2 regions of the Priestia sp. GS2 genome follow, and region 2 is predicted to be linked to the other one. Evidence: riboswitches for the same ligand, from Rfam matches in the RefSeq annotation. Region 2 holds a riboswitch; the other holds the start of a gene.

Region 1 (8,118 bases), 1.3 Mb from region 2:
TGGCGCGGTTTGGATTCATAAATAAGAGATTCAGAAGCGGTAAGTGAAAAACTTACCGCTTTTTTCTATGGAAAATATTGAAATGAGGAACACAATGTGTATATAATGTATATAAAGTATATATACATTATTTAAAAGAGGTATGAATATGCATATTGTAATTTCAAATCAGTCAAAAGAGCCTATATATGAACAAATTTACCATCAGATTCAAAAGCAAATCTTAGCGGATGAATTAAAACCGGGAACCTCGTTACCATCGATGCGTCAGCTTGCTAAGGATTTAGGTGTTAGCGTCATTACAACCAAGCGTGCTTATGAAGAACTTGAAAAGGGTGGGTTTATCTTTTCAATTGTGGGAAAAGGCTCATTTGTTTCGGAACAAAATCATGAGATGATTCGGGAGCGAAAGCGAAGAGTTATCGAAGAACAATTAGCAGCTGCCATTCAAAACAGCAAGGGGATTGGAATTGAGCTGCAGGAACTTCAAGAGCTTTTAATTATTTTATATGAGGAGGAAAGGTAATGAATAGCGTGATTGAATTGAATAATGTAACCAAGTCCTTTAACGGATTTCAGCTAAAGGATTTATCTCTGTCAGTAAACAAAGGTTTTGTGACAGGATTAATTGGTGGAAACGGAGTAGGAAAGTCGACGATTATTAAAATGATTATGAATCTATTACAGCCTGATAGAGGGAGCATTTCTGTATTTGGCTTGAACTACATCAAGCATGAGAAAGAGATCAAACAACGGATTGGATTTGTATGCGATGAAAATATGTACTACGAAAACATTACGTTACGTGAACTTCATCGTATTATTAAGCCCATGTACAGAAACTGGGATGATACGTTGTTTACACAGTACGCGGAACGCTTTGAATTGCCTTTACGTAAAAAAATCAAAACATTTTCAAAAGGGATGCTGATGAAGGCTTCTTTAACGATGGCATTGTCTCATCATGCAGATTTAATTGTGATGGATGAGCCAACATCTGGCTTAGATCCCATTTTTCGAAGAGAGCTGTTAGAGATTCTACAAGAGCTCATGCTCAATCATGAGAAAACAATCTTCTTCTCCACGCATATCACCACAGATTTAGATAAAATCGCAGACTATATTACCTTTATCCATAACGGACAGCATATGTTTACAAAAGAGCACCATCAAATCTTTGAAGAATACGCCCTCGTAAAAGGGGCAGTTGATTTATTAGATCGTGACACGAAAAAAGAATTTCTAGCCATTCAAACGTCTAATCATGGGTTTGAAGCGCTCACTAACAAAAAGGACCGCGTACACGATATCTTCGGTGCAGAAGTGCTCATTGAAAAGCCGACGCTTGAGGACATTATGTTCTATACAAAAAAGGGGGAGCGTGAACATGCTACAGCTTATTCGTAAAGACTTTTTATTACAAAGAAATGTATTTATTATTTTACTACCGATCTTATTTATCTATTTACTAATTGATACGTCGACTACTTGGGTAGGTATTATCTTTAGCATTGCACTCATCATGAATGCTTTTTCAGAGGATGAGAAATCCGCTGTGCGGCTTTTGCTAAACTCACTTCCGTACACACGTAAAGAGATTGTATCAGCTAAATACCTTGGTGCGTTCCTGTTTGCAGTTATTACGCTTTTGGTCATTGCTATTTCAAACCGGATTATTCATGGTGAAGGGATGCAGTGGGGGCAATTAGTGTTTAGTATCAGCGTCGTTTTGATCTTTGTTTCCATTGCCTTTCCAGTTTCGTATATCTTTCACAGCAAATATTTAGGAATAGCTTTTATTGGGCTGTTTGTTATCTATATGATTATTGCTAATACCTTTGTTCATAATCTACAGGAACAAGTAATTAACGTTGCACGCACAATCATGTCTTTTAATGTTTCAGACCTTTATCTGTTTGTTCTTTTACCTGCGTTACTTCTCTACCTCTTATCGTGGCTTACATCGATTTTTATCTATAAACAAAAAACATGTTAAGTGGTTCCTTTTCTCTAGCTCTCAATGAACATACTATTCTTAAGAAAATAATAACAGTTTTGTAAGGATAGTCTTGCAAAATGAAACTGAACCTTTACAATTAAAAATAAGACTGATAGAGCGAGGAGAAAAGAGAACTAGATGCATGATTCATTTTTAAATCACATCGTATCCTCTAGTAGACAAGGCGCGATGAACGTTCATACTTTTAATACAGCACTCATAGAAGCTAGCTCATATGCTATTTTTTTGTTGGATAAAAAAGGGGATTTACTTTTTTATAACGAACAAGCTTCAGCTTTTGTATGTACTGAAGTGCAAGGACGAATCTCTTTTTTTCAACTTGCAAAGTACGGATTAGATCATGAAAAGTATTTTGCATATGCACTGAACGGTGAAGTTGTCCAATTTACAGCAATGTTAAAAACAAAGTGTGGCAAGAATATGAGGATGATGGTGAGTTATATTCCAGTCTTTATCCATGAACAATTACAAGCGGTGTATGCAATCTGTAAAAAACAGGCGGAAGAGCAGTGGCATTTATTAACGCTTCAAAACCAGCTGGATATGGAACAAAAGCTAGCGAATATCGGAAGCTGGTATTATGATGTGCTAGAAAATCGATTCTGCTGGTCGAGACAAATGCATTCAATTTTTGGAGTTAAAGAACATAGCGGTTTTCTTCCTTCATATGATAAAGTGCTGGAGTTTGTTCATCCGGATGATCAAGAATATATGAATCAAACTGTCAAACAAGCTATTAACAGGGGTGATAGCTATAGTATTAAATATCGTTTAATACAACCAAATGGTGATTTACGTATCGTATTTGAAAAAGCAGACCCCGTCATGAATGAGCAAAATCAAGTTGTGCAGCTTCTTGGTGTTGTATATGATGTAACTGAAATACATCATATAAAAAAACAGTTTAAGCAGGTTAAACAGAGGTTTTCTGTGAGGCAAGCTAATTTAGAAGTTGGGATATGGTCAGCAGATGTGCGTGAAAGCAAAGTGACGTTTTGCTCTGATGGCATTGCCGATATCTATGAGGAGTCAATAGAAAAGATTATTGAAAATCGATCGTTTTGGAAAGAGCGTGTACATCCTGATGATTTAGAAAAAGTAGAGTTAGCACAATTAAAGTTGATGAAGGGTGACCCTATCTGTCATTACTACCGTATTATTACGAAAAAAGGAAATGTTAAATGGTTAAAAGATCAGATAGTTCCTGATGTCGATGAAAAGGGAAACGTCATTCGATTAGATGGAATTATAGAAGATGTTACGGAGAAAAAGCATTATATAGACGAAATTGAATATCTAGCACACTATGATTACTTAACCAATTTACCGAATCGCCGTAAGTTTGAACAAACATTAACTGAAGTAATTACGCATGCTAAAAACAACGAGGCTTCTATTGCTGTTTTTTATCTTGATCTTGATCGCTTCAAGCATTTAAACGATAACCTAGGTCATGATATAGGTGACCGCATGCTGCAAAAGATAGCGCTTCGGCTTCAACAAAAAACACAGGGGAAAGGGTCTCTTGCGCGAATCGGTGGAGATGAATTTGCACTGTTTTTTGAATCAGCAAACTGCTTGGAAGATTGTATGCCAATTGCCAAACAGCTTTTTGAACAGGTAGAAAAGGAAGTTAAAATGGATGAACTTGACTTGCATACGACAACAAGTATGGGGATTGCAATTTATCCACGTGATGGAGAAGATGCGAAAACTCTTTTGAAAAATGCCAGCCTTGCCTTGCATCGAGCAAAAGAGCTAGGGAAAAATGAATGGCAGCTCTATTCACCTTGTATGGATAGTCAAATGTATACAAGCTTTCATTTAGAAAAAGAGCTGCGCAGTTCGTTTGAACGCAATGAGCTGTTTCTTCAATATCAGCCAAAGATTAACGCGCAAACGAGAGAGATTGATAGTTTTGAGGCACTGATTCGCTGGAAACACCCAGAGCGGGGATTTGTATCACCTGGAGAGTTTATTCCAGTCGCTGAGGAGTCTGACCTTATTGTCAAGATTGGTGATTGGGTACTAGAGAAAGTATGTCAACAGCTGAAAGAATGGAAGCAGTTGGGGCTGACGGTTGTGCCAGTGTCGGTTAACGTATCGTCGAAGCGCCTTTTGAAACCGCACTTTATTGAATTTATCACAGAGCTCTTAAAACGCTATGACATCGATCCCTCGCTTATCGAACTAGAAATTACGGAAAACTCTATCATTCATCATGAAGATCAGGTGAAAGAAATGATGACAACCTTAAGAAAGCAGGGCGTAACGTTTGCTTTAGATGATTTTGGAACAGGGTTTAGCTCGCTATCTCACTTGCAGAAGCTGGAGTTCGACGTACTAAAAATAGATAAGACATTTATCCAATCTGTTGTTGAAAATGAGAAACATCAAATGATTACAAAAAGTCTGCTCTACCTCGCACAAGGGCTGAACATGAAAGTTGTAGCTGAAGGTGTGGAAACGCATGCGCAGCTTTCGTTCTTAAAGAATCGGGGATGTTCTTTTATTCAAGGCTATATCTTTAGCAAACCTGTGTGCGAAGACAAAGCGGCTGACTACTTGAAAATGAAGTATTTAACGCCAAACGTATAGCATAGATAAGATGAAAAAACACTTGGACGTATCATCCAAGTGTTTTTAATTAGCTTTCTGAAAAACCAGTTGCGATAACGGTTACCATTACTTTATCTTGAAGGTCTTCGTTGATAACGGAACCGAAGATCATGTTTAATTCTTGATCAGAAGCAGACGTCACGATATCAGCAGCTTCCTGAACTTCAAATAAGCTGAGGTTAGAGCCGCTTGTAATATTCATGAGAATTCCTTGTGCTCCGTCAATTGAACGGTCTAACAGTGGACTAGAAATTGCTTTCTTTGCCGCTTCAGCAGCACGATCAGGACCGCTTGCAATCCCAATTCCCATCAGCGCATAACCTTGGTCAGACATAATGGTCTTTACGTCAGCGAAATCAAGGTTAATAAAGCCTGGGATAGAAATTAAGTCCGAAATGCCTTGAATACCTTGACGAAGTACGTTATCAGCTTCGCGGAAGGCATCAAGCATTGTCGTACGCTTATCACCAATTTCTAATAAGCGATCGTTTGGAATGACGATCAGCGTATCAACCGCGTTCATCATTTCGTCAACGCCGCCTGTTGCTTGACGCGTCCGTTTTGTTCCTTCAAAACGGAACGGTTTTGTTACGACACCGATTGTTAGCGCACCGAGCTCACGAGCCATTTCCGCAACAACAGGTGCTGCACCTGTTCCTGTTCCGCCGCCCATGCCTGCTGTTACAAACACCATGTCGGCACCTTGAAGAGCATCTTGGATTTCTTCTTTGCTCTCTTCCGCAGCAGCGCGTCCAACTTCAGGATTTGCACCAGCACCGAGTCCGCGCGTTAGGGCAGCGCCAATTTGCATGCGCTTTTCTGCTTTTGATAGATTAAGAGCCTGAGCGTCTGTGTTTACAGCCATAAACTCAACGCCTTGTACACCGTGTTCAATCATGCGGTTAACGGTATTATTTCCACCGCCTCCTACACCAACTACTTTAATTTTCACTAGTGGAGATCCTGTATCAAAATCAATCATATGTTCAGCCTACTTTCTTTCATTCGATTGTTCAAAAAAGGTAAGTGATTGTTTAAATAATCATCATCTTTATTTCCGTTGACATAATGATGTTAAATTCACTGTTTTATCGCCATTGTACCATTAATTAAGGTTGTCTGTCTGTATTTGACGAAAAACGTTATCAAAACGCAAAAAAGATGACCAAATAACTCGACTTTGGTCATCTTTTGAATGTATCAACATACTGTTTTGCTTGAAGCAAACCCCAACCTGAATCTTGCCTGATAGCTTTTATAATTTCTACATTTGTTTTTCCTTGTTCGATCATAGCAGAGGTTTTGGCTGTAAGTGCTTCTTGTTGGTCTTTTGTGAGTGGTATCGATTTAATTTGATTTTCGAGCAGACGAATCTTAGAATTTAAAGCAAGAATATAGAATACTAGAGCCGCAATAATGAGAAATAATGCTAGATTCAGCTTTTCTTCACACTCCTTTTATTTACTGCTATTACTAGTGTACAAGAAAAAACCTTCAGATAATTTATACCTAAAGGCGCAAGGTGTTATATTGCAATACGAGGACTATTCATGTGGATTTGTTCTGAAGTAAAAAATCTTTTACCTCTTCAGTTGTGAGACCAAGCTCCTTTGCATACTGCATGAGTGAAATCCATTCTTGTACATTTTCTTCTACACTGATTGTTGTTTGGTTTATCATTACTTCAATATCCTCCTCTACCCATTTCAGGGAGCTCAGCCATCATAGTGCTTTTCCACCTTAGATCTGTAGCTTTGCGTCGCTTTCTTTCAAAAGGTTTGCCTTTTTCTGAAGAGAACTATTTTTTAGTATCACTGACAGTATATAATGAGAAAAACGAAAAAGGTGTCGAAATATGGTATAGTTTTCAATAAAATTGAAAAAAATATCTTATTTATGAGTAAATATACTCATAAAATGTAATATTATAGATTTTTATGGATGGAAAATAGGTAATTTAAACGAAAAATATATGCTAAGGAAAATGAGCTACGGTATAATAATATAGCGGACGCTAACCTTAACGAAAATGGAGTCATAGGTCATGCATAGTGAACTACTAAAATATGTAGTAATCGTTGGAAGTTCAGGTGTTCTTATTTTAGCTTTAAGTTTATACGGTGCCTTTAAAATTCGCGAGGGCCCCGGTGTTAAGCATTATGTCATTTTAACCTGTATGTCTGCAGTTTTTGCTTTTGGATATATGTTTGAAATGATGAGTACTTCAATTGAAGAAGTGAAGTTTTGGCTAAGCATAGAGTATTTACCGCTTCCATTTATTCCAGCGTTCATTGTTTTAATGTGCTTTAACTACGTTGGCAAAAAGATTTATCCAGCATTTTATTATCTTTTATTTACTGTTCCAATTATTACAATTTTCACTCACAATACAAATGAGTGGCATCATCTGTATTATAAAAAAGTGGGATTTCGAAGCGATACGCCTTTTCCAGTGGCAGATTTAGTAGCAGGTCCGTTTCATTATCTCCATTCATTTTATTTGTTTGTCTGCATCATGCTTAGCGTCATTGTACTATTAATGGAACTTCGAAAATCAGCTTTTCAATTTCAAATGCAAATTTTATTAATGGTATTTGGCTTGCTAACGCCTGTTATCGCCAGCTATTTTTATTTAAATAAGCTTAGTCCATATGGCATTGATTTGGGACCTGTTTCCATTGGATTGACCTGCTTGTTTCACGGGGTGGCTATCTTTATGTTCCGTTCTTTTAACGTGGTGCCTATCGCTCGTGATGTGGTATTTGAAACGATGAAAGAAGGCGTTGTTGTACTAAATCAAAAGGGCATAGTGGTAGACTTTAATAATGCCGCTCGTCAAGTGATTCCCATGCTGCATCATAGAATGGTTGGTGAGCATGTTCTATCCATTGTAAAAGAAAATAAAGCACTAGCAACTGTAATTCAAGAAAGGAAAGATTGTGATTACCGTCACGAAACTGGAGTCATTCAGCACTTTCACGTTCAGTTTTCGGAAATATACAACACGAGCCAAGTATACCTAGGCCAAATGATTACGTTCAGTGACGTAACAGAACGAGTTAACATGCAGGAAGAACTTCGGAAGATTGCTAGTATTGATGGTTTAACAGGAGTGTATAATCGCACATTTTTTGTTCGACAAGCGGAAGAAATGCTCAGATCGCTCACGAAACGTGGAGGGTTAGCAGCTGTTATTATGTTTGACATTGACTACTTCAAAACAGTCAATGATACGTACGGGCATGAAATGGGAGACGCCGTGTTAAGAAAAATCAGTGAAATTGTTCAGAAAAATGTACGATCGACTGATATCGTTGGGCGCTACGGAGGAGAAGAGTTTATTATTTACCTTCCAGCAACTGCTCTTTCTGAAGTTTACAGCTTGGCAGAGCAGCTGAGGGAAGCTATTCAGAATACGGTAATCGAAGCTAATGAAGTGAAACAGTTTGTAACAGCGAGCTTTGGTATTGCTGCTTTTG
Region 2 (8,118 bases):
TGGGTAGGACAGCGAGCCCTGCGCAACAAAGCACAAGCCTCATCTCTATATTTATTTTTATACTATACGGGGTCAAGCGTTGGCGGGACCTTAGGCGGAATATTCTGGTCCCACTACGGCTGGCACGGCGTCATCGGAATGATTGGCGGATTTATACTAACTGCCGGAATATTAACCGCTTGCTTATCAAAAGTAAACGTCAAATCGTCTGTTCTTGTAAAAGCAAATGAAAGCTATTAGAGAAGGTGCTATAAACAGTAAAAAGCTCTGTCATAGTGATTCACAGAGCTTTTTCCGTTTGCTATGGTTTCATATAAGAAAATTAAATTTCTTTGAGAAAGCTTAGTGCTTTGTAAAGTGACTACCTTCTTTTCCGCTTCACACCTCAGATAATAAAAGTATCGAACGATTTCATAATCACTTTTTATACAATAAAGTAGCAGATTTTTCCTCTTTACTCAAACCATTTATCACCGTCGGAAATCCACTTGTTTTGATGCAAGTCCAAGCAAAGGTCGTGGTCGTGGAAGCTAAAGTAACTTGGAAGCTTAATAGAAGAACCACCCGCTTCTAACCAACAGCTATAAAACCAGCTTGCAATAGCCTTATGTTCTGCTTCTTCAACCTCTTCGTTCTCCTCATAAAACTCCCAAAATGCGTCTTCTTCCTCTTCCAATAGATAATTGTAGTTTACTTCTTCACTAATCGTAAAGCTTCCAGCAAACTCATCGCTTCTGCACTCTTCTCCAAACACTTCATTTGCATCACGGTCCATCGAAAACATCGTAATGGACAAATCCAATACCTGTGGAAAAGCAGTAAAGTCGAGCAGATCGATTTCTGAATGGAAGGTAAATTGAGTCACCTTCCTTAGCTCATTCACAACTGACTGTGAATACTTTTCAAGCTCACGCTGGATGTGAGAAGCGTGCTGTTCACTTGTATACATAGAGAAACACCTACTTTTTTATTATATTGAATATTCTACCATATAATTTCGGGAAATATAGCATGATTTGTCGAATTAATATAAGGTATATTTACCTATTTTTATGATAGAATCTAGAAAAAGTATTCTTTATATAGGTATTTAATCTTCATTTTTGTTCTTGAAAGAAAACAAACTTTTATTTTTCAGCCAAAGGCAAACTAATCGAAAGGTTAGGACGCAAAACCTCAGATCTAACGCTTAATAGCTATGATGGCTGGGTTTCCTGATACCGTTGGAGGGGTATTAACGATGAACAGCGAAAGCATGCGTACAGGAAGTATTGGCGCTTCGTACATGAAGCCTCGAATTGTAGCTTTTATTCCAGCTCACAATGAAGAAAAGTCAATCCGAGATTGTTTGGAAGGATTAGGAGATCAACTTTTACCTAATCGAGTAGACTTGGATGTATTTGTAATTGCTGATAACTGCACCGACCGCACAAAAGAACGTGCAGAACAAGCTGCTAAAGACTTTAATTTAAACGTTAAAGTTCTTATTACGGAAAATAATAAACAACGCAAAGTTGGTGCACTGAACACAGCTTGGAAACGTATTTACGGTGATACGCTTGACTTGTATTCTAAAACTCTCACAACTTATCAACAGCTGTATAAAGAATCCATTAAAGCGATATTAGGGATGGATGCAGACAGTCGTCTGGCTCCGCAAGCCCTTATTAACCTTTGGGAAGATTTGATGACATCTCGAAATATTGGTGGTGTAATGGCAAAATATACAATGCGCATGCCCAAAAAGAAAAGCCAGCTGTCTAAAGACGATGTTCAATATGAGCAAAAGTTAGCAAGTGGTGAATACGGTGGCCCACTTACTCGTTGGTGGACCCATCAACAAAAGCAGGACATGGCTAGCTGGCTTTTAGATTTGCAATATCATGGTGGAAGTACGTACGTATTGGGAGGACAAGCAACATTATTTCGACCTGAAGCTTTACAAACAGTTGTTGAACAAAATAACCTCGATGGTCCTTGGCAAAATGATAGTGATGTTGAAGATATGCTGTTAACTTGGCAGCTTCAAAAAGCAAATTGGAAAACGTTAATTAGCCCTTCTGCCAGATGCTTTGTTGACTCCATGCGCTCCTACCATACGTTTCGTGAACAGCGAAACAAATGGAAGTCAGGAACCGTTGATCTGCTTACTAATTCTAACTTAGGTGTTAAAACACGACATAAAGGTAAGCTATGGCGCTCACAGCTAAAAACGCTTAGTGATTTGCTCATTCGCCTTTTATTTGTACTTTTGCTGGCGGTAGCGCTGGCAACAGACCAATTTTATTGGACTTGGATATGGGCTATTCCTATTGGTCTAGCTTCTATTTTAAATGTTATTTTAGCTCTGAAAACCCCAATGCATCGACCCATTGACGTTATTTTATCTGGCTTATTAATCAGCCCTGAAATTTATCTTTGGGTCAATCTCGTTACCTTTAATCAAGTATGGATAGAACGCCTTGCAGCAACTAAAAAAGACGGCTGGGCAAACCAGTATGCTGCTGAAAACGGGAAAACGAAAAGTAAGTTAACACAAGGCTTACTAAGTTTATGCCTATTTATAGCATTTGTTGTAATGTTATGTATCTATTTTAGAGATTTTCTTACATCAACACCTGTACAACAATCAATCTATCCATATTTAATGAATGGATGGATTTTATTAACCTACCTAACTATTTATCAATCCCTTTATATGATTTATCAAATTTGGACGCTTAGAAAGCGAATTGAAGCATAAGTACTCGTGAAACATCATTATGGTAAAAAGCCCAGTTTATTGTTACTGGGCTTTTTTGTAATTTACATATCATTCTACTCTTGGCAAGCTACGGACCAATTGAATGCCAAAAATGTTTTCTCTGCTAGCGGCTCTTTATCATCTTGGATACACATATTTTTTGCATGTATAAATGATTGAAAATTTAAAGTAACTGCTATTACGAAAACTCCAAAAATCATGATGGCTACTGTATAGAATTTTTTACTTTTGCGCACATGGACTCCTCACTTTTCATGCATATTTAACTTGAACTGGTGCCAAGTAGTACTTTATACTCCTCTTCTGAAAACACTTCAATGGAATGTCTTCTTAACAAAGCTGTTGTCACTCCCATTCCTACAACTTGTGTACCTTGAAACACGCCGTTGTAGATCATCGAACTTCCACATGAAGGGCTGCTTTCTTTTAACACCACGACAGTTGCGTTTAGCTCTTTTGCTATTTTAAGTGTTTGGTAAGCTCCTTTTATGTATAAACTCGTCACGTCCCTACCCGACTTTTCAATTACGCTCGCCGTTCCGTCTAACACATCTTCACCGCTTCCTCCAACAATTTCAGCTGGTTCGCGCGGCGTGGTAAAACCTCCTAAAAGCTCTGGACAGACAGGAACGGCTTTTTTCGCGTGAATCAACGATTGTATGACTGACTGTTCACAAGACGTACCGTTATACCGCACCGGCATTCCTGCTAGGCATGAGCTGACTAAAATCATCTGTCTTCCTCCAATTCTTTCAATCTCGTTCTAGAGTTTGTTCTTTTTTCTATTCAGCTTAAAACCTTTTATTCCTTACGTCACTTTAATCCCCGCTCCGCAAAGCGGAATCACGACTTTCTCTGCTGATTCACAATCATATCGCAAATACCCAGCATAATTCGCAGCTGTCGTTGGCTCAACGTAAAATCCTTTTTCAGCAAGCAACGTTCTTGCTTTTTGAATATCTTTTTCACTTACACTAATAACGTCCCCACCTGTATCTCGAATAGCTGATAAAATTTGCTTAGAGCGAGCAGGAGCAGCAATAGCGATTCCTTCTGCTAAAGTAGGCTGTCCTGAGATTGGAGTGGCTGCTTTTTCTCCTCTGTTAAATGCTTGGTGAATTGGAGAACAGTTTTTGGCTTGTACAGCGACAATTTTAGGTACTTTTTCTATTAATCCGTTGTCTTTTAGCTCATTAAACCCATAGTATGCACCTAGAAGCAGCGTTCCGTTTCCAACCGGCACAATGAGTGTGTCTGGCGCTCCGTTTAGCTGCTCCCAAATTTCGTACGCATATGTTTTAGTACCTTCATAGAAATAGGGATTATACACATGACTTGCGTAGAATTTCCCTTCATCGTGAACTGCCTTCTGAGCAGCTGCAGCAACATCTTCTCTCGTTCCGCTTACTTCTCGTATACGCGCTCCGTGAGCTTTTATTTGCGCCACCTTTTTTGGAGACGTACTACTTGAAAGAAAAATATCACAGGCAATGCCGGCTCTTTGGGCGTAGGCTGCAATGGCTGTTCCAGCATTTCCGCTGCTATCAGCAATGACACTTTCTACCTTTAGCTCTTTTGCTTTTGCAATCAATACCGCTGCTCCGCGATCTTTAAAAGAGAGTGTAGGCATCATGTAGTCAACTTTCACATACGTATTGGGTGCGTTTGGTTCCAAGCAAATAAGCGGCGTATTCCCTTCTCCCATCGTTACTTGCTTCCAGGTGTCTGCTGCTTTTGAAAAAGGTAGTGCATCAACATAGCGCCACATCGTTGGCAACTGATGATGAACGCTTGTATGTTGAAAGACTACCTTTTCTTTTAGCAAATCCAACACTCCCCCACACTTGCACTTCCATGGCATGTCCTTTACGGGGTACGTCTGATGACAATCACTGCATATGTAAGCTTCATTCATGAAAATCTCTCCTTTCATTTAACTACCTATATTATACAATAGCAGAAAAATTTCTCGCTTGTTGTCAAATTTTTCTTACCGCGCTAGTATATAGTAATATAGGCGAAAAAAAGGGGAGATTTTATGAGACAAAACCTTGTAAAGCTTGGTTATTTACTAGGTATTTCGTTACTATTGGCAGGAATACTGTATTTCTTTGCATCAAACTGGCAAGGGTTTGACCGCTATACAAAAATCGCCTTGAGCATAGCCATGATGCTGCTATTTTATGGAAGTGGCTTCATTGGTAGAATGCTGTTACCTCATCAAGCGTTTCTTAGTCATTGGCTACTTGTTGCTGGTTCTATTTCATTCGGTTTAAGTACTGCGCTCGTCGGCCAAATCTATAACACGCATGCGGACGCTTATTGGTTATTTTTCATTTGGTTTTTACCGACTGTCCTATTTAGTTTACTTACAAAATATCAGCCATTTTATGTTCTTTCGTTTCTTTTACTTCAGCTCACCATGTACTTTTATATTTCACCTACTGCCGTTTTCCAGCGAACAGAAAATGAAGAAATTTTTCTTTACCTTACAATGGCATTTGTGAACGCACTTATCTTTCTATTCGTAAAAAAGCAACATGTAAAGTCAACTATTGTAATGTACGCTGCTTTTACTATCATTCACTTTATCTTTTTAAGCATTTCACAGCCAAATTATACTGTGTTAAGCGTAAGCGTTTTGATTGCTTACATCGTTCTATTAATTGTGTCACTGTTTTATTTTTCAAAAGTGCAATCACATAAAGGATTGCTAGGAATTTCAATCGTTGCTGCTGCACTGCTCGTTGTTCAGCAAGTTTTGTGGTATCTGTTTGACAACTACAGTGAACTCACCTTATTTTTGGTACTTGGATTTGTGTTTTTATTTGTTGCAGCTAGCGTTTGGTTCATTAACTGGCTTTCTCACCACACCAATGCTCAGCAAAGATCGCTGCGTGTAATTAAACAAATTATTATCATAGGAATTACGGCAATCGCTTCTATTTTAGGTAGCATATCTATCGGTGGGCTTGTAACGCTCTTTAGCGGAGAGTATTCACAAAACTTCATGATGCTGATTGGAACAGCCATTATGCTTTCGTTTTTCTTTATTAAAGCAGCTATTCCAACCGTTAAGTATACCCTTTTTATGACGGGATTTTTAATAAGTGGGGTGTCCGCATTCTTTGTATACGATGTGCTGTTTTTTATCTATCTAGCACTCTTTGTTTCACTTATGTGGTTTGCTAAACAAACATCCTTGCGCGTAGCCATCTACACGCTTGCTCAGCTGTTGATACTTATTAAACTACCAACAACTTATTACGAAGCCATTCAATTTGATTACGTTTTAATTGCGCTTATTCTGTTAAATGTCATCGTGTATTGTTTGACAGCTTCCTTACCTTTTAAAAGAAGCTCGCTTTTGCTTACGTTTATCTTTTCACTTTCCCTTATTGGAAGCGTGAATTCACCTACTTTAAACATAACCTACAGCATCTTGTTCTTTGTGTTTTCTACGGTATTTCTCTTTAAAAGCGTGCGCAGCGGTAAAAAATTTGAGTTTACGGTTTCGATGGTTTTTTGGTTTATCTTTTTAGGAACAAAGTATTATGATTACCTCTGGGACCTTCTTGATAAATCGTTCGCGCTTTTACTATTAGGTGCATTATTTGTTGCATTTAGCTATAAGTTTGACTCTGTGGAAAAGCAACAGCCTTCTTTTATCGATCAACATAAAAAAAGAATCTTATTTATCATTGCTTTACAGCTTGTGATTCTTGGGGGATTGTTTATGAAAAATGAACTACTTCTCCAAAGTGGAAAAGAAGTGAAGCTCGAGCTAGCTCCATTAGATCCGCGTTCACTTTTGCAAGGAGATTATGTGGAATTGAACTATGAGATTTCGGAAATTGAATTAGATGATGTGAAAGACGGTGAACGGATACAGCTTGTACTTCGTAAAAATGAACAAGGGATCTTTGAGTATGCAGAGCATTATAAAACTCATGACAAATGGAATTCTCCTTATCAAGCAAAGAAAGATGATGTTCTCATAACAGGTACGTACTACAGCTGGGGAATCCAGTATGGCATTGAGCATTACTTTATTCCAGAAGGAACCGGTCAAAGAGTAGAACAAGAAGCAAAACATGCTAAAATCAAGGTTGGAAAAAATGGAGATGCGATTTTAGTAGAGGTAACACCATAACCAAGAGAACCATTCCCTGCATTCATTCGGCTAGGGAATGGTTTTTTTACTATTTTTTACCTATTGTGTTAAAATAGTCTATAAAAAGGTGTGAAGTTAATGAGTATCAATACGTATTTAATAAGGTGTTCCTTCATGATTATGCTGATATTTGGCGGTACGTTAATAATTCGCTACGCAAAAACGAACGAAGTGCTGTTGGATTCACTCTTAGCATTTAGTATGGGCGTTCTTTTTCTGATTAGCGCACTTATTTGGCGAAAAAGATGATAAAAAAGCATAGCTAATAAAGGGTAACCTCTTCTTACTCAGCTAGATATTAGATAATTAGGATGAAGCTTTTCATATAGTAAAAAGATATATAATGGAGGTGTATACATAGAGACTCGTAATAAAACTCCCGAAGATGACTAAGAAAGGATGCGTCAAACTGAAATAAAGCAGAATCCGACTGGAAACCTGCGAGACGCTATGCACCGTGCAGAAACCGGAGCTGTAGGCACTGATTGAAAAAGCACAGGAACTCTACTCCTTAGTTTGTTTATTGGATCCTTTATAGCCGCAATTATTCTTAACTAATCTCCATTGAAAAACAACGAATATACATGCTAGAAAACGTGTAGAGACGTCTCTACACGTTTTGCGTTGCTAGCACCTTTTTATAAGTTGATATTTTATGAGTTAACATCTCTTCTGTAGCAATTAAGGTTTGGAGCTGCTCTTGGATCGAGAGGTGATGATTCTCTAAAAGTTCAAGGCGAGCCTGAGCCGTCTTCTCTCCTTCTTTAAAAAGCTCCGCGTACTGTCTTATTTTCGCAAGCGGCATTTTCGTCTCTTTAAGCTTGATCACAAACTTTAGCCACGCTACGTGGTCTGCTGTATATAACCGCTCTCCGCTTGAACTTCGATCAGGCGTAATAATTGATTCTTTCTCATAATACCGTAAAGTGTGCGCGCTGATGTTTAATTCTTCTGATACTTGGCTAATTGTGTACATATATCCGCTCCTCAAAAAAAGTATATTTACGGGTTGACTTAGAGTTAACTCTAAGCAGTATACTCTTTTTATCATTAAAAAACTAGTTATCTCAAGGAGGATTTTTATGAAATATACAGTGATTACGGGCGCAAGCTCAGGAATTGGTTACGAAGCTGCGCTTGAATTTGCAAAAAGAGGGAAGCATTTAATTATCATTGCACG

Evidence for each region. Region 2 has a riboswitch for cyclic di-GMP ahead of V2145_RS07985 (glycosyltransferase family 2 protein). Riboswitches for the same ligand answer to the same signal wherever they lie in the genome.
Region 1: linked by a shared signal. The riboswitch ahead of sinI (DNA-binding anti-repressor SinI) and the one ahead of V2145_RS07985 (glycosyltransferase family 2 protein) in region 2 are both predicted to bind cyclic di-GMP.

Annotation. Positions count from the first base shown of each region.
Region 1 is NZ_JAZGJX010000001.1:2,801,735-2,809,852, reverse strand. Features, by position in the region: gene V2145_RS14320 (immune inhibitor A domain-containing protein) at 1-25, shown strand, start outside; gene V2145_RS14315 (GntR family transcriptional regulator) at 149-526, shown strand; gene V2145_RS14310 (ABC transporter ATP-binding protein) at 526-1,407, shown strand; gene V2145_RS14305 (ABC-2 transporter permease) at 1,388-1,996, shown strand; gene V2145_RS14300 (EAL domain-containing protein) at 2,138-4,618, shown strand; gene ftsZ (cell division protein FtsZ) at 4,668-5,621, opposite strand; gene sinI (DNA-binding anti-repressor SinI) at 6,188-6,319, opposite strand; cyclic di-GMP riboswitch class I at 6,346-6,432, opposite strand; gene V2145_RS14285 (histidine kinase N-terminal 7TM domain-containing diguanylate cyclase) at 6,684-8,118, shown strand, end outside.
Region 2 is NZ_JAZGJX010000001.1:1,534,899-1,543,016, reverse strand. Features, by position in the region: gene V2145_RS07995 (MFS transporter) at 1-240, shown strand, start outside; gene V2145_RS07990 (hypothetical protein) at 455-949, opposite strand; cyclic di-GMP riboswitch class I at 1,134-1,218, shown strand; gene V2145_RS07985 (glycosyltransferase family 2 protein) at 1,241-2,743, shown strand; gene V2145_RS07980 (DUF523 domain-containing protein) at 3,027-3,497, opposite strand; gene V2145_RS07975 (threonine synthase) at 3,573-4,679, opposite strand; gene V2145_RS07970 (GDYXXLXY domain-containing protein) at 4,803-6,917, shown strand; gene V2145_RS07965 (hypothetical protein) at 7,053-7,187, shown strand; gene V2145_RS07960 (DUF6366 family protein) at 7,338-7,427, shown strand; gene V2145_RS07955 (MerR family transcriptional regulator) at 7,549-7,914, opposite strand; gene V2145_RS07950 (SDR family NAD(P)-dependent oxidoreductase) at 8,021-8,118, shown strand, end outside.